3 regions of the Sanguibacter antarcticus genome follow, and region 2 is predicted to be linked to each of the others. Evidence: riboswitches for the same ligand, from Rfam matches in the RefSeq annotation. Region 2 holds a riboswitch; each other region holds the start of a gene.
What was found. A riboswitch is a leader RNA that binds a small molecule or an ion and turns the genes downstream of it on or off. The one in region 2 is predicted to bind cyclic di-AMP.
Positions count from the first base shown of each region.

Region 1: linked by a shared signal. The riboswitch ahead of ATL42_RS01175 (C40 family peptidase) and the one ahead of ATL42_RS05235 (C40 family peptidase) in region 2 are both predicted to bind cyclic di-AMP.
Region 3: linked by a shared signal. The riboswitch ahead of ATL42_RS14035 (C40 family peptidase) and the one ahead of ATL42_RS05235 (C40 family peptidase) in region 2 are both predicted to bind cyclic di-AMP.

Region 1 is NZ_PDJG01000001.1:258,306-262,576, forward strand. Features, by position in the region: gene ATL42_RS01165 (DUF2933 domain-containing protein) at 1-148, opposite strand, end outside; gene ATL42_RS01170 (hypothetical protein) at 527-895, shown strand; gene ATL42_RS01175 (C40 family peptidase) at 1,127-1,774, opposite strand; gene ATL42_RS16610 (hypothetical protein) at 1,767-1,937, shown strand; cyclic di-AMP (ydaO/yuaA leader) riboswitch at 1,923-2,083, opposite strand; gene ATL42_RS01180 (hypothetical protein) at 2,323-2,742, shown strand; gene ATL42_RS01185 (DUF305 domain-containing protein) at 2,839-3,450, shown strand; gene ATL42_RS01190 (F510_1955 family glycosylhydrolase) at 3,530-4,271, shown strand, end outside.
Region 2 is NZ_PDJG01000001.1:1,156,303-1,160,573, reverse strand. Features, by position in the region: gene ATL42_RS05240 (ABC transporter ATP-binding protein) at 1-946, shown strand, start outside; gene ATL42_RS05235 (C40 family peptidase) at 1,076-1,912, opposite strand; cyclic di-AMP (ydaO/yuaA leader) riboswitch at 1,911-2,085, opposite strand; gene ATL42_RS05230 (VOC family protein) at 2,553-2,969, shown strand; gene ATL42_RS05225 (PilZ domain-containing protein) at 2,983-3,645, opposite strand; gene ATL42_RS05220 (gluconokinase) at 3,979-4,271, shown strand, end outside.
Region 3 is NZ_PDJG01000001.1:3,070,520-3,074,790, forward strand. Features, by position in the region: gene ATL42_RS14025 (copper resistance CopC family protein) at 1-413, opposite strand, end outside; gene ATL42_RS14030 (hypothetical protein) at 646-1,302, opposite strand; gene ATL42_RS14035 (C40 family peptidase) at 1,475-2,281, opposite strand; cyclic di-AMP (ydaO/yuaA leader) riboswitch at 2,279-2,440, opposite strand; gene ATL42_RS14040 (GNAT family N-acetyltransferase) at 2,595-3,137, opposite strand; gene ATL42_RS14045 (NUDIX domain-containing protein) at 3,137-3,682, opposite strand; guanidine-III (ykkC-III) riboswitch at 3,731-3,793, shown strand; gene ATL42_RS14050 (DMT family transporter) at 3,804-4,118, shown strand.

The DNA.
Region 1 (4,271 bases), 900 kb from region 2:
TCAACGGGCAGGCGAGCACGGCGGCCAGAGTAAGTGCTTCACTGAAGGAGCGCCCAGCGGCGAGCAGGACGATCAGCACCGCTGCGGCGATGCCCAGCATTCCCAGGAGGTGGGACTTCCCACCGTGATTGTGATCCTGCTTGTTCATCGTTCTCACCCAGATCTCTCATTGTGCGTGTTGTGGACGACTGACCAAGCTCTCGACGTCCCGCTGCTGACCTCTCGAGGTTGCAGGGCCCACCCGTGCGGGCAGATGCAGAAGTGACGAAGAATCGCTGAAGATCTTCCTGCGGCACTAGCTGCTACGTCAGGCGTCCGACGCCGCCGGGACGAGGGTCGGGCGGTGCGATGTGGCCGAAACAGGGTCAGCGGTGACGGTGGACGTCGACCAGTGCAGACAGCACGCCACCGACCAGGCCGCCGTACCAGGTGAACCCCATCCCACCGAGGACCTGGAACAGATACGCACCGTCGATGGGGGCAGGCGGTCAAGGTTCTGGGCGACTACAGCCCCGACGTCATCCAGGTGCCCCGCGGGATCCCGGTGCGGATGGAGTACGACCGGCAAGAGACGGGAGACTGCACCTCCCGGGTCGGCGTGCCGACCTTCAAGGACGACCAGGACGACCACGCGCACCAGACGACGACAGTCGAGCTCATGCAAGAGGCGATCGGTGACTTCGAGCTCGCCTACGGCGTGACCATCGTCCGCGGTCGCCTGCATGTCACGGACGCTAGAACGCCCGCGAGTGAACCGGGCCCGCCGAACAAGGCCACCACACGCATAGCTACAAGCCGGTCCGCGAGGCGCAAGGATCCAAAGCCCCCGATCCAGCGCCTGGTGGACGAGGTCTCCAGCTACTTCGTGCCCGCGGTCATCCCTAGCGCGATCTGATTCTTCGTGGACTGGTCGCTTGTCGGTCCCCACCTGGCCTTCATCTTCGCCATGATCGCGGCAGTGTTGGTACTGACCATCGCCTGCCCGTGCGGCTCGTCTCCGCTGACACCGAGTCAATCTTGATCGTCGGCAGACGCGATCGTCTGTCTGGAGCAGCGATGAGCACAGTCTCCTTGCCAGTCACGGTCGCGCGAAGGATCGTGACTGGCAAGGACCCAACACCGTCTATCAGGTCATGCGGACGAAGGTGGGGTTCGACTGCCAGATCTCGCGGAACTGGATGGTCTTCCCCGGCTTGGGCGCGTCGATCATCGTGTTGCCGCCCGCGTAGATCCCGATGTGGCCGGGGGAGAAGATGAGGTCTCCGGGCTGCGCCTGGTCTCGCGAGACGACGGTGCCGGCTGCTTGCTGCTCGCCGGAGGTGCGGGGGATGGTGATGCCGACCTGGGCGTAGACGTACGAGGTGAAGCCGGAGCAGTCGAATCCGGTGGGGGTAGTTCCTCCCCAGACATACGGGACGCCGACGTAGCGGCTGGCCGCTTCGATGATGGCGCTTCCGGAGGCCGCGGCAGGGATCGAAACCTCAGCGGCAGCTTCCGTCGGGGCGGCGGCTTCGCTCGTCACTGTCGCGGTGGGCGCACGCTCGGCGGTCCGCGAAGCGGCGGGGGCAGACTGGACCGGCTCGGGTTCGGGCTCGGGCGCGGGTGTGACGGTGACGGCAGTGTGCTCGACGGTCCACGACGCGTCGGTGGCTACGGTGACTGCGGGCGCGACATCCAGCTGTTGGCGGGCCTGGGCTGTCAGTGCATCGACGTCCACGGTGCTCGGCGAGGAAGCGGTGGCGGGTGCTGCCGAGGCAGGCGCTCCGATGAACATCGAGACGAAGAGTCCCGAGGAGGCGGCTGCGACCACTGTCCGGCGACGCATTGTGGTTGCGTTCTCGCAGGTACTGAGGAGCAACGTCGTCAGGGGCGTGATAGGGCGCCTGGCCGCGCGATGGCGGGCAGAGTTCACCGTCGAGTTCATATTCTCTCCATGACGTCTGCGAGGTTAGCTGTCGGGTTCGGGTAGGAGAACGCCCGGCCGATGACCTCTCGGGTCATGCGGCTTCACCCCAAGGGCGCAGAGCTGCGCGCCCACTTCTGGGTCCCCCGTCCCTGCCAACGAATTCGTCGGCAACCTCAGGCGGTGGCAGGGCTCGACGTGCCGCTTGAGCGCTTCACTGGCATCTTGCCGCTGTGGAGCCTCTCGAAAGTACAGGACGTACCCGTGGTATGTCACGGGATGATCACGGCTCGTGGGGGTGAAGCGCTCACCCCGACGAAGGGACCAGCAACGATGGGCTCATCGAGGTCTCAGGAACTCTTGTTAGCCTGTCCACAGTTGGGGCTTTCCGGTGATTGGGGGGACATGTGCGCGCTCGGGTGAGCAGCATCCAGCGCGTCGGCGCTGTCGTCGTCCTGCTCCTGGTGGTGCTCCTCGGGGTCGTGCTGAACAGCGCGTCTGAGGACGGGCACGGCGGGCACATGGAGCTCGAGGCACCGATGTCGGTCGCGTCAGGCCTGCTGGACGAGACGTGGACGACGCCCGCGGCGTCAGAGATCCTGCTCCTTCCCTTGGACCACCCAGCGGCTGACAGCTCGCTCCACCACGTTCTCGTGGTGTGCTGCGCTCTGGTCGCAGCAGCAATCTTGGTACCGGTCGTCTCTCGGTGGATCCTGGGCAGGAGCGGACTGCGACGTGTGCACGACGACGTCCCGGCCGTGCTGGTGGCGGCACTGACTCATCGCCGTCGAGGCAACCGACCCATCCCGGCGCACTCTCTGTGCGTCCTGCGCGTGTAGGAGCCCTCCGGTTTGCCGTCCCCGCGGTGAACCTGAGCAACCACACCCAGATCCTGTCCCTCGTATCGAGGGACGGGCTAGACGATGGAGCCCACCATGAACACCAAGACACGCATCGCTGCCTTCGCCGCCTCGCTGACCCTGGCCACAGCTCTTGCCGCGTGCGGCGATGCTGCGCCCGAGGCGGAGTCGACACCCGCGGCGCAGGAAACATCTCAGGAGGCCGCTGAGGTCGCGCACAACGGCGCCGACACCGAGTTCGCACAGATGATGATCGTCCACCACGAAGGCGCAGTCGAGATGGCTGACCTTGCGGCGACGAACGCCGAGAGCGAGGAGGTCAAGGACCTCGCAACGGAGATCTCCGCTGCCCAGGGGCCCGAGATCGACACCATGACGTCCTGGCTGGAGAGCTGGGGTGAGGAGACCTCGCCTGATGACGGCATGGAAGGCATGGACCACGGCGACATGGAGATGGAAGGACTGGACCAGGAAGCGGTCATGGCCGAGCTCGGTGCCCTGACCGGAACCGAGTTCGACCGACGGTTCCTCGAGCTGATGACCAGCCACCACGAAGGCGCAGTGGGGATGGCGCAGGAGGAGCTGGACTCGGGCGAGAACGCTGATGCTCTGGTGCTCGCCCAGACGATCATCGACGCTCAGACGACTGAGATCGCAACGATGCAGGGCATGCTCGACAGCTTCTGACTCAGTTCACCTTCCTGTGGCGGGACAGCGAATCACGCTGTCTCGCCACGCCCTGCTTCTCCCTTCCTAAGGACTTTCAATGCGCCCCCGTCCCATCGCACGACCAGCCTCTGTGCTGGCGCTCACCGTCGTTCTCGCCCTCGCAGGGTGTGCCACATCGCCAGCTACCGACGACCCGGCCGAGGACGCGTCCGACGCGGCGTCGCCCACGTTCGAACACATCCACGGCATCGGTCTCAACCCTGGTGACGACAAGGTATATGTCGCAACACACCAGGGACTCTTCCAGCTCGATGGTTCGGTCCCGCAGCCCGTCGGCGAGAGCCGAAGCGACATGATGGGCTTCGTGGTCACAGGGCCTGACACGTTCTACGCCAGCGGCCACCCAGCTCCCGGGGAGGTCGCGCCGGCAAATCTGGGTCTGCTGCGCAGCACTGACGCTGGAGCCGGGTGGGAGGAGGTCTCCCTGCGCGGACACAGCGACTTCCACGACCTCACGGGAGCAGGGGAGCGGCTCTACGGCTTGGACTCCTCCGACGGTCTGCTCAAGATCAGCAACGACGCAGGTGTGACCTGGGCGAGCGGACCGAGCATCAACGCTCGAGATGTCGATGTCGATCCGAACGACCCGGACCGACTCGTCGCGACGACGGAGACCGGCCTTTTCGTGAGTACGGACGGCGGGCAGAGCTTCGCGCCTCACGAGTTCCAGCCGACAGAGCGGCTTGTCCTGGTCGCCCATGTACCCGGGAGGTCGGAGCAGCTCACAGCATCTCTCGCAGGTGTGGACGCGACCGGCAAGCTATGGAAGCTGAACGGTG
Region 2 (4,271 bases):
CCTCGTGCAGCTCGTGACCATGGCGCGCCAGCCGGTCCTCTCGATGAGCTACCTCGTCGACTCGGGGCAGCGCGCGATCGCGGGCAGCCGTGACTACTTCTCTGTCATGGCCGAGATCCCCGAGCGTGACGAGCTGCCGGACCTCTCGGGGCCCCAGCGCGCTCCGCAGCACGCCGCGGGGGTCGACCTCGACGGCGTGACGTTCTCTTATGAGGGCACCGAGGACGTCCTCAAGGACGTGACGTTCTCCATCGCACCAGGGGAGCGGATCGCGGTCGTCGGCGAGAGCGGCGGTGGCAAGACCACCCTCGTGAGCCTGCTGCTGCGGCTCTACGGCCCGGACTCCGGGACGATCCGGGTGGGCGGGACCGACATCTCGAGCACCTCGCTCGAGGCCCTGCGCGCAGACATCGGTGTCGTGTTCCAGGACCCAGCGCTCTTCTCCGGCACGATCCGCGAGAACATCGCGTACGCGAACCCTGGTGCATCGGACGGCGAGGTCGAGGCTGCTGCCCGCTCGGCGAACGCGCACACGTTCGTCACGCGCTTCCCCGACGGCTACGACACACAGATCGGTGAGCGCGGCATCAAGCTCTCGGGTGGTCAGAAGCAGCGGATCGCCGTCGCTCGCGCGATCCTCAAAGGGGCTCCTGTCCTGGTGCTCGACGAGGCGACGAGCTCGCTCGACTCGAAGTCCGAGCGTCTCGTCCAGGAGGGGCTAGAGCGCCTCATGGCCGACCGGACGACGATCATCATCGCCCACCGCCTCTCGACGATCTCCTCGGTCGACCGCATCGTCACGCTCAAGAACGGGAGGGTCGACGAGATCGGCCCGCCGGACGAGCTGGCGCGTACCGGCGGGATCTATGCCGAGCTGCTCGCGCTCCAGGCGTCGTCGACGTCCCGGGACCGTGCGCGGTTGAAGATGTTCGACATCCGCGCCTGAGCGGCTCCCACGGCAGCTGTGACGGGGCGGCACGCGCGTGCCGCCCAGACGCAGAAGGCCCGGTCCGCTGGAGCGGACCGGGCCTTCTGTGGTGCAGCGTTGCTGTCGGGCGGCGTCAGCCGTGCGTCATCAGGAGATGCGGATGAAGGTGGGGTTGGACTGCCAGATGTCGCGGAACTGGATCGTCTTGCCCGGGCGGGGCGCGTCGATCTGGGTGTTGCCGCCGGCGTAGATCGCGATGTGGCCGGGGGAGTAGATGAGGTCGCCGGGCTGAGCGTCGGCACGGGAGACGACTGTTCCTGCAGCGGCCTGGGCAGCGGCGGTGCGGGGCAGCGAGATGCCGACCTGAGCGAAGACGTAGGACGTGAACCCGGAGCAGTCGAAGCCTGAGGGTGTGCTGCCCCCGTAGACGTACGGGACGCCGACGTAGCGGCTGGCTGCATCGATGATCGCGCTGCCGTTCGCCGATGCAGGGATCGCGGCGGTGAGTGCCACTGGGGTCTCAGCGACCTCGGCGGTCGTCTCGGCCACGGCCGTGGTCGTGTCGGCGACTGCGGTGCGCTCAGCGGATCGCGTGGTCGTTGCTTCGACGCGGACGGGCTCGGGCTCGGGCTCCGGCTCCGGCTCGGGTTCCGGGGCCGGCGTGACCGTGATGGACGTCTGCTCGATGGTCCAGGAAGCGTCGGCTGCGACGGTCACTGCTGGTGCAGTGACGAGTGCTGCGTTCGCCTGAGCGGTCAGGGTGTCGACGTCGAAGGTGCTGAGCGCTGCGTCTGTCGTGACAGGAGCGGCTGCGGCGGGCGACGCGCCCATGAGCGAGACGAGGAGCCCGGACGACGCGGCGACGATGGCGGTGCGACGCCCGAGGGCGGCGGCGTTGCCCGTCGCGCCGGTGGACAGCGAGGCGAGCGGGGTGATGCTGCGGCGCGCTGCGCGGTGGCGCGCTCCCGAGGTACGAACGGTCATATTCTCTCCAAAGACGCCTGCGAGGTTAGCTGTCGGGTTCGGGTAGGAGAAGAACACCCGGCCGTCGGACCGTGATCCGCGCGGCTTCACCCCAAGGACGCTGCGAGCAGCGCCCACTTCTGGGTCCCCCGTCCCTGCCATGGTCTCTAGATCGCCTCGAGCAGTGGCAGGGCTAGACGTTCTGCTCGAGCGCTCCGTGGGCGGTTGCCGTGTGGAGCAACTCGAAGGTACATGACATACCGGTGGAATGTCACGGGGAGATCACGGCCAGTGTTGCCGGCGGGGCTTCGGGCCGCCGTGACGGGTCTCGGGCGGGCATGTGCAGCCGCGGCCCACGCGCAGGTCACGGGGCGATCTTCTCGAGCCTGGTGGGTGCCGGTCGAGTCTCGGTGCGGGGTCGGCGCGGCGAATAGTGACGGAGGTCATAGACATTTCTGCCAGTTCGGGCGGCAGGGAGTGCTCTGGCGGCGCAGGGTGAAGGCGCGGCGAGGTCTGTCTGGCGACGGTGTCGCCGGCGTCGCGGCGTGAGCGGTCAGCCTGTTATGTGACGTGCGTCACTGTTAGCGTGGGGTGTTCGGGCGGTGGTCGGAATCTCCGACGTCTGCATCCTGCGCGACCATGGCACAAAGGCGGGCCTGCGATGACCTCACGACTCAATCCCTACCTCGGCTTTCGTGACACGGCGCGAGAAGCCATGGAGTTCTACCGAGCGGTCTTCGGAGGGGAGCTCACGGTGAGCACGTTCGCCGACCTCGGTCAGGCCGACGACCCTGTCGAGGGCGCGAAGGTCATGCATGCCCAGCTCGAGGCGCCCGACGGCTTCGTCCTCATGGCGGCCGACACCCCGAGCGCGATGGATCGCACACCCGGCGGGAATGTCGCGATCTCCCTCAGCGGTGACGATGTCGCAGGGCTGACGGGCTGGTGGGAGAAGCTCTCCGTCGGCGGTGTCGTCGCGCACCCCCTCGGGCCGTCCCCGTGGGGGGACCTGTTCGGGATGTGCCGCGACAGGTTCGGCGTGTCCTGGATGGTCTACATCACGGGCGCGGCCGGCTGACTGGACCAGGGCATCAGCGCACGGCGAACTGGCGGGCTCTCATCTGGGACTGCAAGACGTAACGGCGGAGCATCGTCGCCGTCGCGTCGTCGGTCTCGAACACGACGACCACCTCGGGCTGGACCCCGCGCGCTGCAGGGAAGACCCTCAGGACGGTCCCGGTGATGCTCGTGCTCGTCTCGTCGAGCGCGAGCGTCATGGTGACGACGTCCTCAGGAACGAGGTCGAGGGCCTCGAAGCGTGCCCGGACACCACGCTCGCTGAGGTCGACCACGAACCCGGTCGTGAGCTCGGCCGGCTCGCGGAGCGGCTCCGCGCCTTCCTCGGGCTCCGGGTCGACGCGCTTCAGGGTGACCTGCTCGCCACCGGCGCCTCGGACGTACTGCCGGTCTTGGGTGAGGCGCAGCCTGCCCTCGACCTCGAGGATCCACTGCAGCCCGCCGTCTCCGCGCCGCTCGATGAACACCGTGTCGACGTGGTGGCGGCCGCGCGGGCTGTGCCAGCGCACCACGACTGTCGACCCAGGGCCGGGCAGGTCGATCACGAGGAGGTCGTGGGGAGCGAAGACCCGCATGACGTGGCCGTCCGACTGGTCGACCCATGTGGTGTAGGACCGCTCCTCCGACGTCGACACCTCGATCTGCTCGCCGGCGACGGGGAGGGTCGCGCGCGTCATCGCGGTGCCTGGGTGATGGCCGACATTCTCATGAGCCACCTATCGGCCGTCGAACGTCAGACGTGAGGAGCTGCGGCGCGGTCGCCGAGGCGATCCTCCGAGTGAGTGTCGTACGCAAGAAAAGTGTGCCAAGCGGCCGCTGTGCCCCTGTCTGCTGCAGCGGCCCGGTACGCAGAGGGGGAGCCAAGAACCAGCAAGGACGCCCCCCCGGACCGACGATCGTCAGGTCCGTCCCAGGCCGGGTGCGCATCGGTGGTCAGGGCATACTTGGTCGACGACCGTCATGCGGACGGTGCCACCACGATCCGTGACCGAAACGGGGTCCAGAACCTGATGTCCTCTTCAGCCGACACGCAGAACCCGAGCAGGCCCATGGTCGTCGTCATGGGTGTCTCGGGCTCGGGAAAGTCGACCATCGGCGCGCTCGTCGCCAACGCCCTCGGAGTTCCGTTCGTCGATGCGGACGGTCTCCACCCGATCGCCAACATCGAGAAGATGGCTGCCGGGACGCCGCTCACGGACGAGGACCGGTGGCCCTGGCTCGCTGTCGTCGGCCAGGTGCTCGCCGACGCCAGCGGAGGTGTCGTCGTCGCGTGCTCGGCGCTGCGCCGTGTCTACCGCGACGC
Region 3 (4,271 bases), 1.9 Mb from region 2:
GTCGTGCCGGTCGTGCCAGCGGCCTGGGCGTCGCCGACGGTGAAGGGGACGACGCCGGAGATCGGGTGACCGTCGGCCGACACGACGCGCCAGCGCACCTCGTACGACCCGTCCGGGATGTCGTCTGCCAGCGGCACGACGAGGTCGGCGTCCTCGATCGTGGGGTCACCGTCGGTCCAGGTGGCACCGCTGTCGTCGGTGACGATCACCGCGGGGCCGATGGTGAGGATGTCGTCCGAGAACGTCAACGTCACGTACGTCGGGGCGACGTCGAGATGCTCCCCCTCACCAGGGGAGCTGTCGAGCAGCTCGTCGTGCGCGCTGGCTGACGGTGCGCCGACCGTGACGAGGAACGCGAGGAGCGCTCCGGTCCCGGCCGTGCGCAGGGCAGCGCGAGGTGGATGAACAGTCATGTCGGGTACGACCTTCGGTGGAAGGTCCGCGCACGGCGCAGCGACAGCGAGCAGCCGTCGACGACCGCCCAGACCGCCCGGTGCTCCGTCAGGGGAGGGTGGGCGTCCGGTCGTTCACCTGTCGGTGCTCTTCAGCCGGAGGTCTGTGGCGCTGTGCGCAGACACGTCAGGACAGCACGACCGGTCCGGGGCACGACGGTGTCGCGCCACGACGGCGGGTGCTGTGTGGGACTCAGACCAACGACAGGACGGGTGGGCCGCGACGGACCACACCGGAGGACATCACCGGCAGGGCGACCGGCACCCAGGTCCCCGCGGCGCTCGCCAGCGCGGTGCGCGGGTGCGCCGGCAGAGCGGCGACCCGGACGACCGGCGGCAAGAGGAACGCAGCGACACGGCTGGACAGACGCGTGAGACGCGACAGGACGGCTTCGCCCCGCTGCAGGACGACGATCGTCACGACGCCCGCGAGCGCGTGGGCGAGCCACATCCACCCGGCGCTGTGCCCGGCATGGGCCATCGACCCGGTCGTCGAGCTGAGGACGACGAGCGCTGACTGTGCGTCGTGACCGGCGTGCAGCCCTCCGTCGCCGACGACCTGGGCCGTCCCGGTCGTCCCGAGGACGAAGAGCGTGTGGAAGAGGATCTGGCTCAGCGCCACCGACCCTGTGAGGCGCAGCCACGAGCGGCGCAGCCCCGCGAGGGCGACGCAGGCCGAGGTCGCGAGCAGGAGGGGGACCGCGATGCCGAGGATGCCTGGCACCGTGCCGCCGGCGAGGACGTGCGAGAGGAGCGCGACGAACGTCGAGAAGGCAGCCGCGACGAAGCCGTGCGTCGCGCGGGACGCGCGCGAAGGCGTGCCTAGCACGCTTGTGCCCCGACTGCTCATGACCTAGATCCTAGGCGATCGATCTCACGAGACACCGTTCGTTCCCAGACCGTGACCGATGCCACAACCTGGTCGAGCGCGTCTCGAGAAGCCTCGGGACGCGCTCGGACCGGGTCGCGGCACGCTCTGGGAAACCGACGCGACCCGGCGAGGGCCCCGACCGCAGGCGGTGTCAGCCGACGCGGATGAAGACGGGGTCGGCCTGCCAGATGTCGCGGAACTGGATCGTCTTGCCCGGGCGGGGTGAGTCGATCTGGGTGTTGCCGCCGGCGTAGATCGCGATGTGGCCGGGGGAGTAGATGAGGTCGCCGGGCTGAGCGTCGGCGCGGGAGACGATCGTGCCCACGCCGGCCTGCGCGGACGAGGTCCGGGGCAACGAGATGCCGACCTGAGCGAAGACGTACGACGTGAACCCGGAGCAGTCGAAGCCCGACGGCGTGCTGCCGCCCGAGACGTACGGGACGCCGACGTAGCGGCTGGCCGCGTCGATGATCGCGCTGCCGCTCGCCGACGCAGGCACCGCGACAGGAGCAGCCTCGATCACGGGAGCCGCCTCCGTGACGACGGTCGACGTGACTGCCGAGCGCTCCGCCGAGCGCGACGTCGTCGCACGCACAGGCTCCGGCTCCACGACGGGCTCCGGGACCGGCTCGGGCGCCGGCGTCACGGTGATGGTCGTCAGCTCGACGGACCAGGTCGCGTCCGCCGTGCTCGTCACAGCGGGTGCCGTCTCGAGGGCGGCGCGGGCCTGCGTCGTCAGCGCGTCGAGGTCGACGGTGGTCGAGGCGGACGGTGCTGTCGAGGCGCTCGCGGGGGCAGCGCCCATGAGAGAGACGAGAAGGCCCGACGACGCGGCGAAGAGTGCTGTGCGTCGGCCGATGATGCTGGCGCTGGTGCTCGCGCTCGTCGCGAGATCGGTCAGGGGCGTGCGTGCTCGTCGGTCTGAGCGGTGCTGGGCCGGGCGGGGTCGAACAGTCATGTCTCTCCATGACGCCTACGAGGTTAGCTGTCGGGTTCGGGCTGGAGAACTGCGCCCGGCCGTTCGGACGAGTCCGAGCGGCTTCACCCCGAGGGCGCTGCGTGCAGCGCCCAGATCTGGGTCCCCCATCCCTGCCAAGAAGATCGTCGAGACCTCGAGCGGTGGCAGGGCTAGACGTCCGCTCGAGCGCTCCACGTGGCGGTCGCCGTGTGAAGCACTCCGAACATATGTCGCCTACCTTGGGTATGTCACGGGGAGGTTACGGGTGATCTTCCCCAGGGGCGGGTGAAGTCCGGGTGGAACGGTGCCGATCTCAGTGCGTCGCGCTGGCTGCGGGTCGGACGACCTGATAGATCGCGTGGTCCTGCCAGCGCCCCGCGATCTGGAGATAGTCGGGTGCTGTGCCGATGCGGACGAAGCCGTTGCGCTGCAGCACACGCTGCGACGCAGCGTTGTGCAGGAGCGTCTCGCCCTGCACGCGGTGCAGCCCGAGGACGTCGAACGCGACCCGCACCGCGTCGCCCACCGCGGCCGTCGCCAGGCCGTGCCCGTTCGCGTGCGCGCTCACCCAGTAGCCCACGCTGCACGACTGGAACGCGCCGCGGACGATGCCGCTGAGCGTGATCCGGCCGACAACCTCCCCCGCACCGTCGAGGATCGTCAGCGGCATGCAGGTCCCCTGGGCGTGCTGCTCCAGCACGGCCTCGACGACGGCCCGCTGACCCTGCTCGGTGAAGTACGTGTCCGGCCGGGCGGGCTCCCACGGCGCGAGGAACTCCCGGTTGCGCACCATGAGGTCTGCGAACGTCGCGGCGTCGTCGAGCGTCGTGAGGCGGGTGGGGCCGGGCGACGGCATCATCCGACGCGACCCAGGGCGATCGCCGCATACATGAGGGCCGCGACCGTCTCGCCGTCCGTGATGGTCCCGTCCCGCACGAGCCCCATGACCTCGGACCACGGGAGCGTCCGGGTGCCCGTGATGCCCTCGGCAGCCTGCTCGGCGGCCTCCTCGGCGGTGTGCAGGCCCCGAGCGAGGTAGACGTGCTCGATCGCGTCGCAGACGCCGTTGAGCGCGAACATCGTGCCGAGCCGTTCCCACGACGACGCGGCCAGGCCCGTCTCCTCGCGGAGCTCGCGCTGGGCGGCGAGCAGCAGGTCCTCGCCGTCCGAGCCGCCCGCGGGCACCTCCAAGGACAGGGTGCTGGTCGCGTACCGGGCCACCTCCACGAGGACGACCTCGTCGTCCTCCGTGAGCGGCACGACGAAGACCGAGGGGTTGCGAATCTCGACCACGCCGTAGATCCCCGGGGTGCCGTCGGGCCGGTCGACGGCATCCTCGCGGACCCGGATCCACGGGTTCTCGTAGACGACGGTCGACGTGCGGGTGGTCCAAGGATTCATCGAACCAGTCTCGCAGAGCGACCGGCACGTCGGCGTGAGACCCTGGCGGCAGAGCCCTGCGGGCTCCCGGACGAGCGGTGCCGTACCCGGTGTGCGACAAGACGGCGCCTTGGAGGCAGTCATGTCCTGGATCGTTCTTGTCGTGTCCGGAGTTCTCGAGGCCGTGTGGGCCACCGCGCTCGGAAGGTCCGACGGCTTCAGCCGCCTCGGACCGTCGGTCGTGTTCGGTGTCGCGCTCGTCGCGAGCATGGGAGGCCTCGCCTACGCGATGCGTGAGCTGCCGGTCGGCACGTCGTACGCCGTCTGGGTCGGTATCGGTGCTGCGCTCACCGTCACGTACGCGATGCTCACCGGCACCGAGACCGTCTCGCTCGTGAAGATCCTCCTCGTGCTGGGCATCGTGGGCTGCGTCGTCGGCCTCAAGCTCCTCCACTGACGCGCCGGGCCGGGCCGCGCCGGGCCGCGCCGGGCCGGGCCGGGCAGCCCGGCCCTCCCCTCCCACGCCTCCCCCTCCCGGCTCGGTTGGCCCTCCCCTCTCCCCCGACTCGGCCCGGCGCTCCTCTCCCCAGCTCCCCCCGCCTGCTGGTCA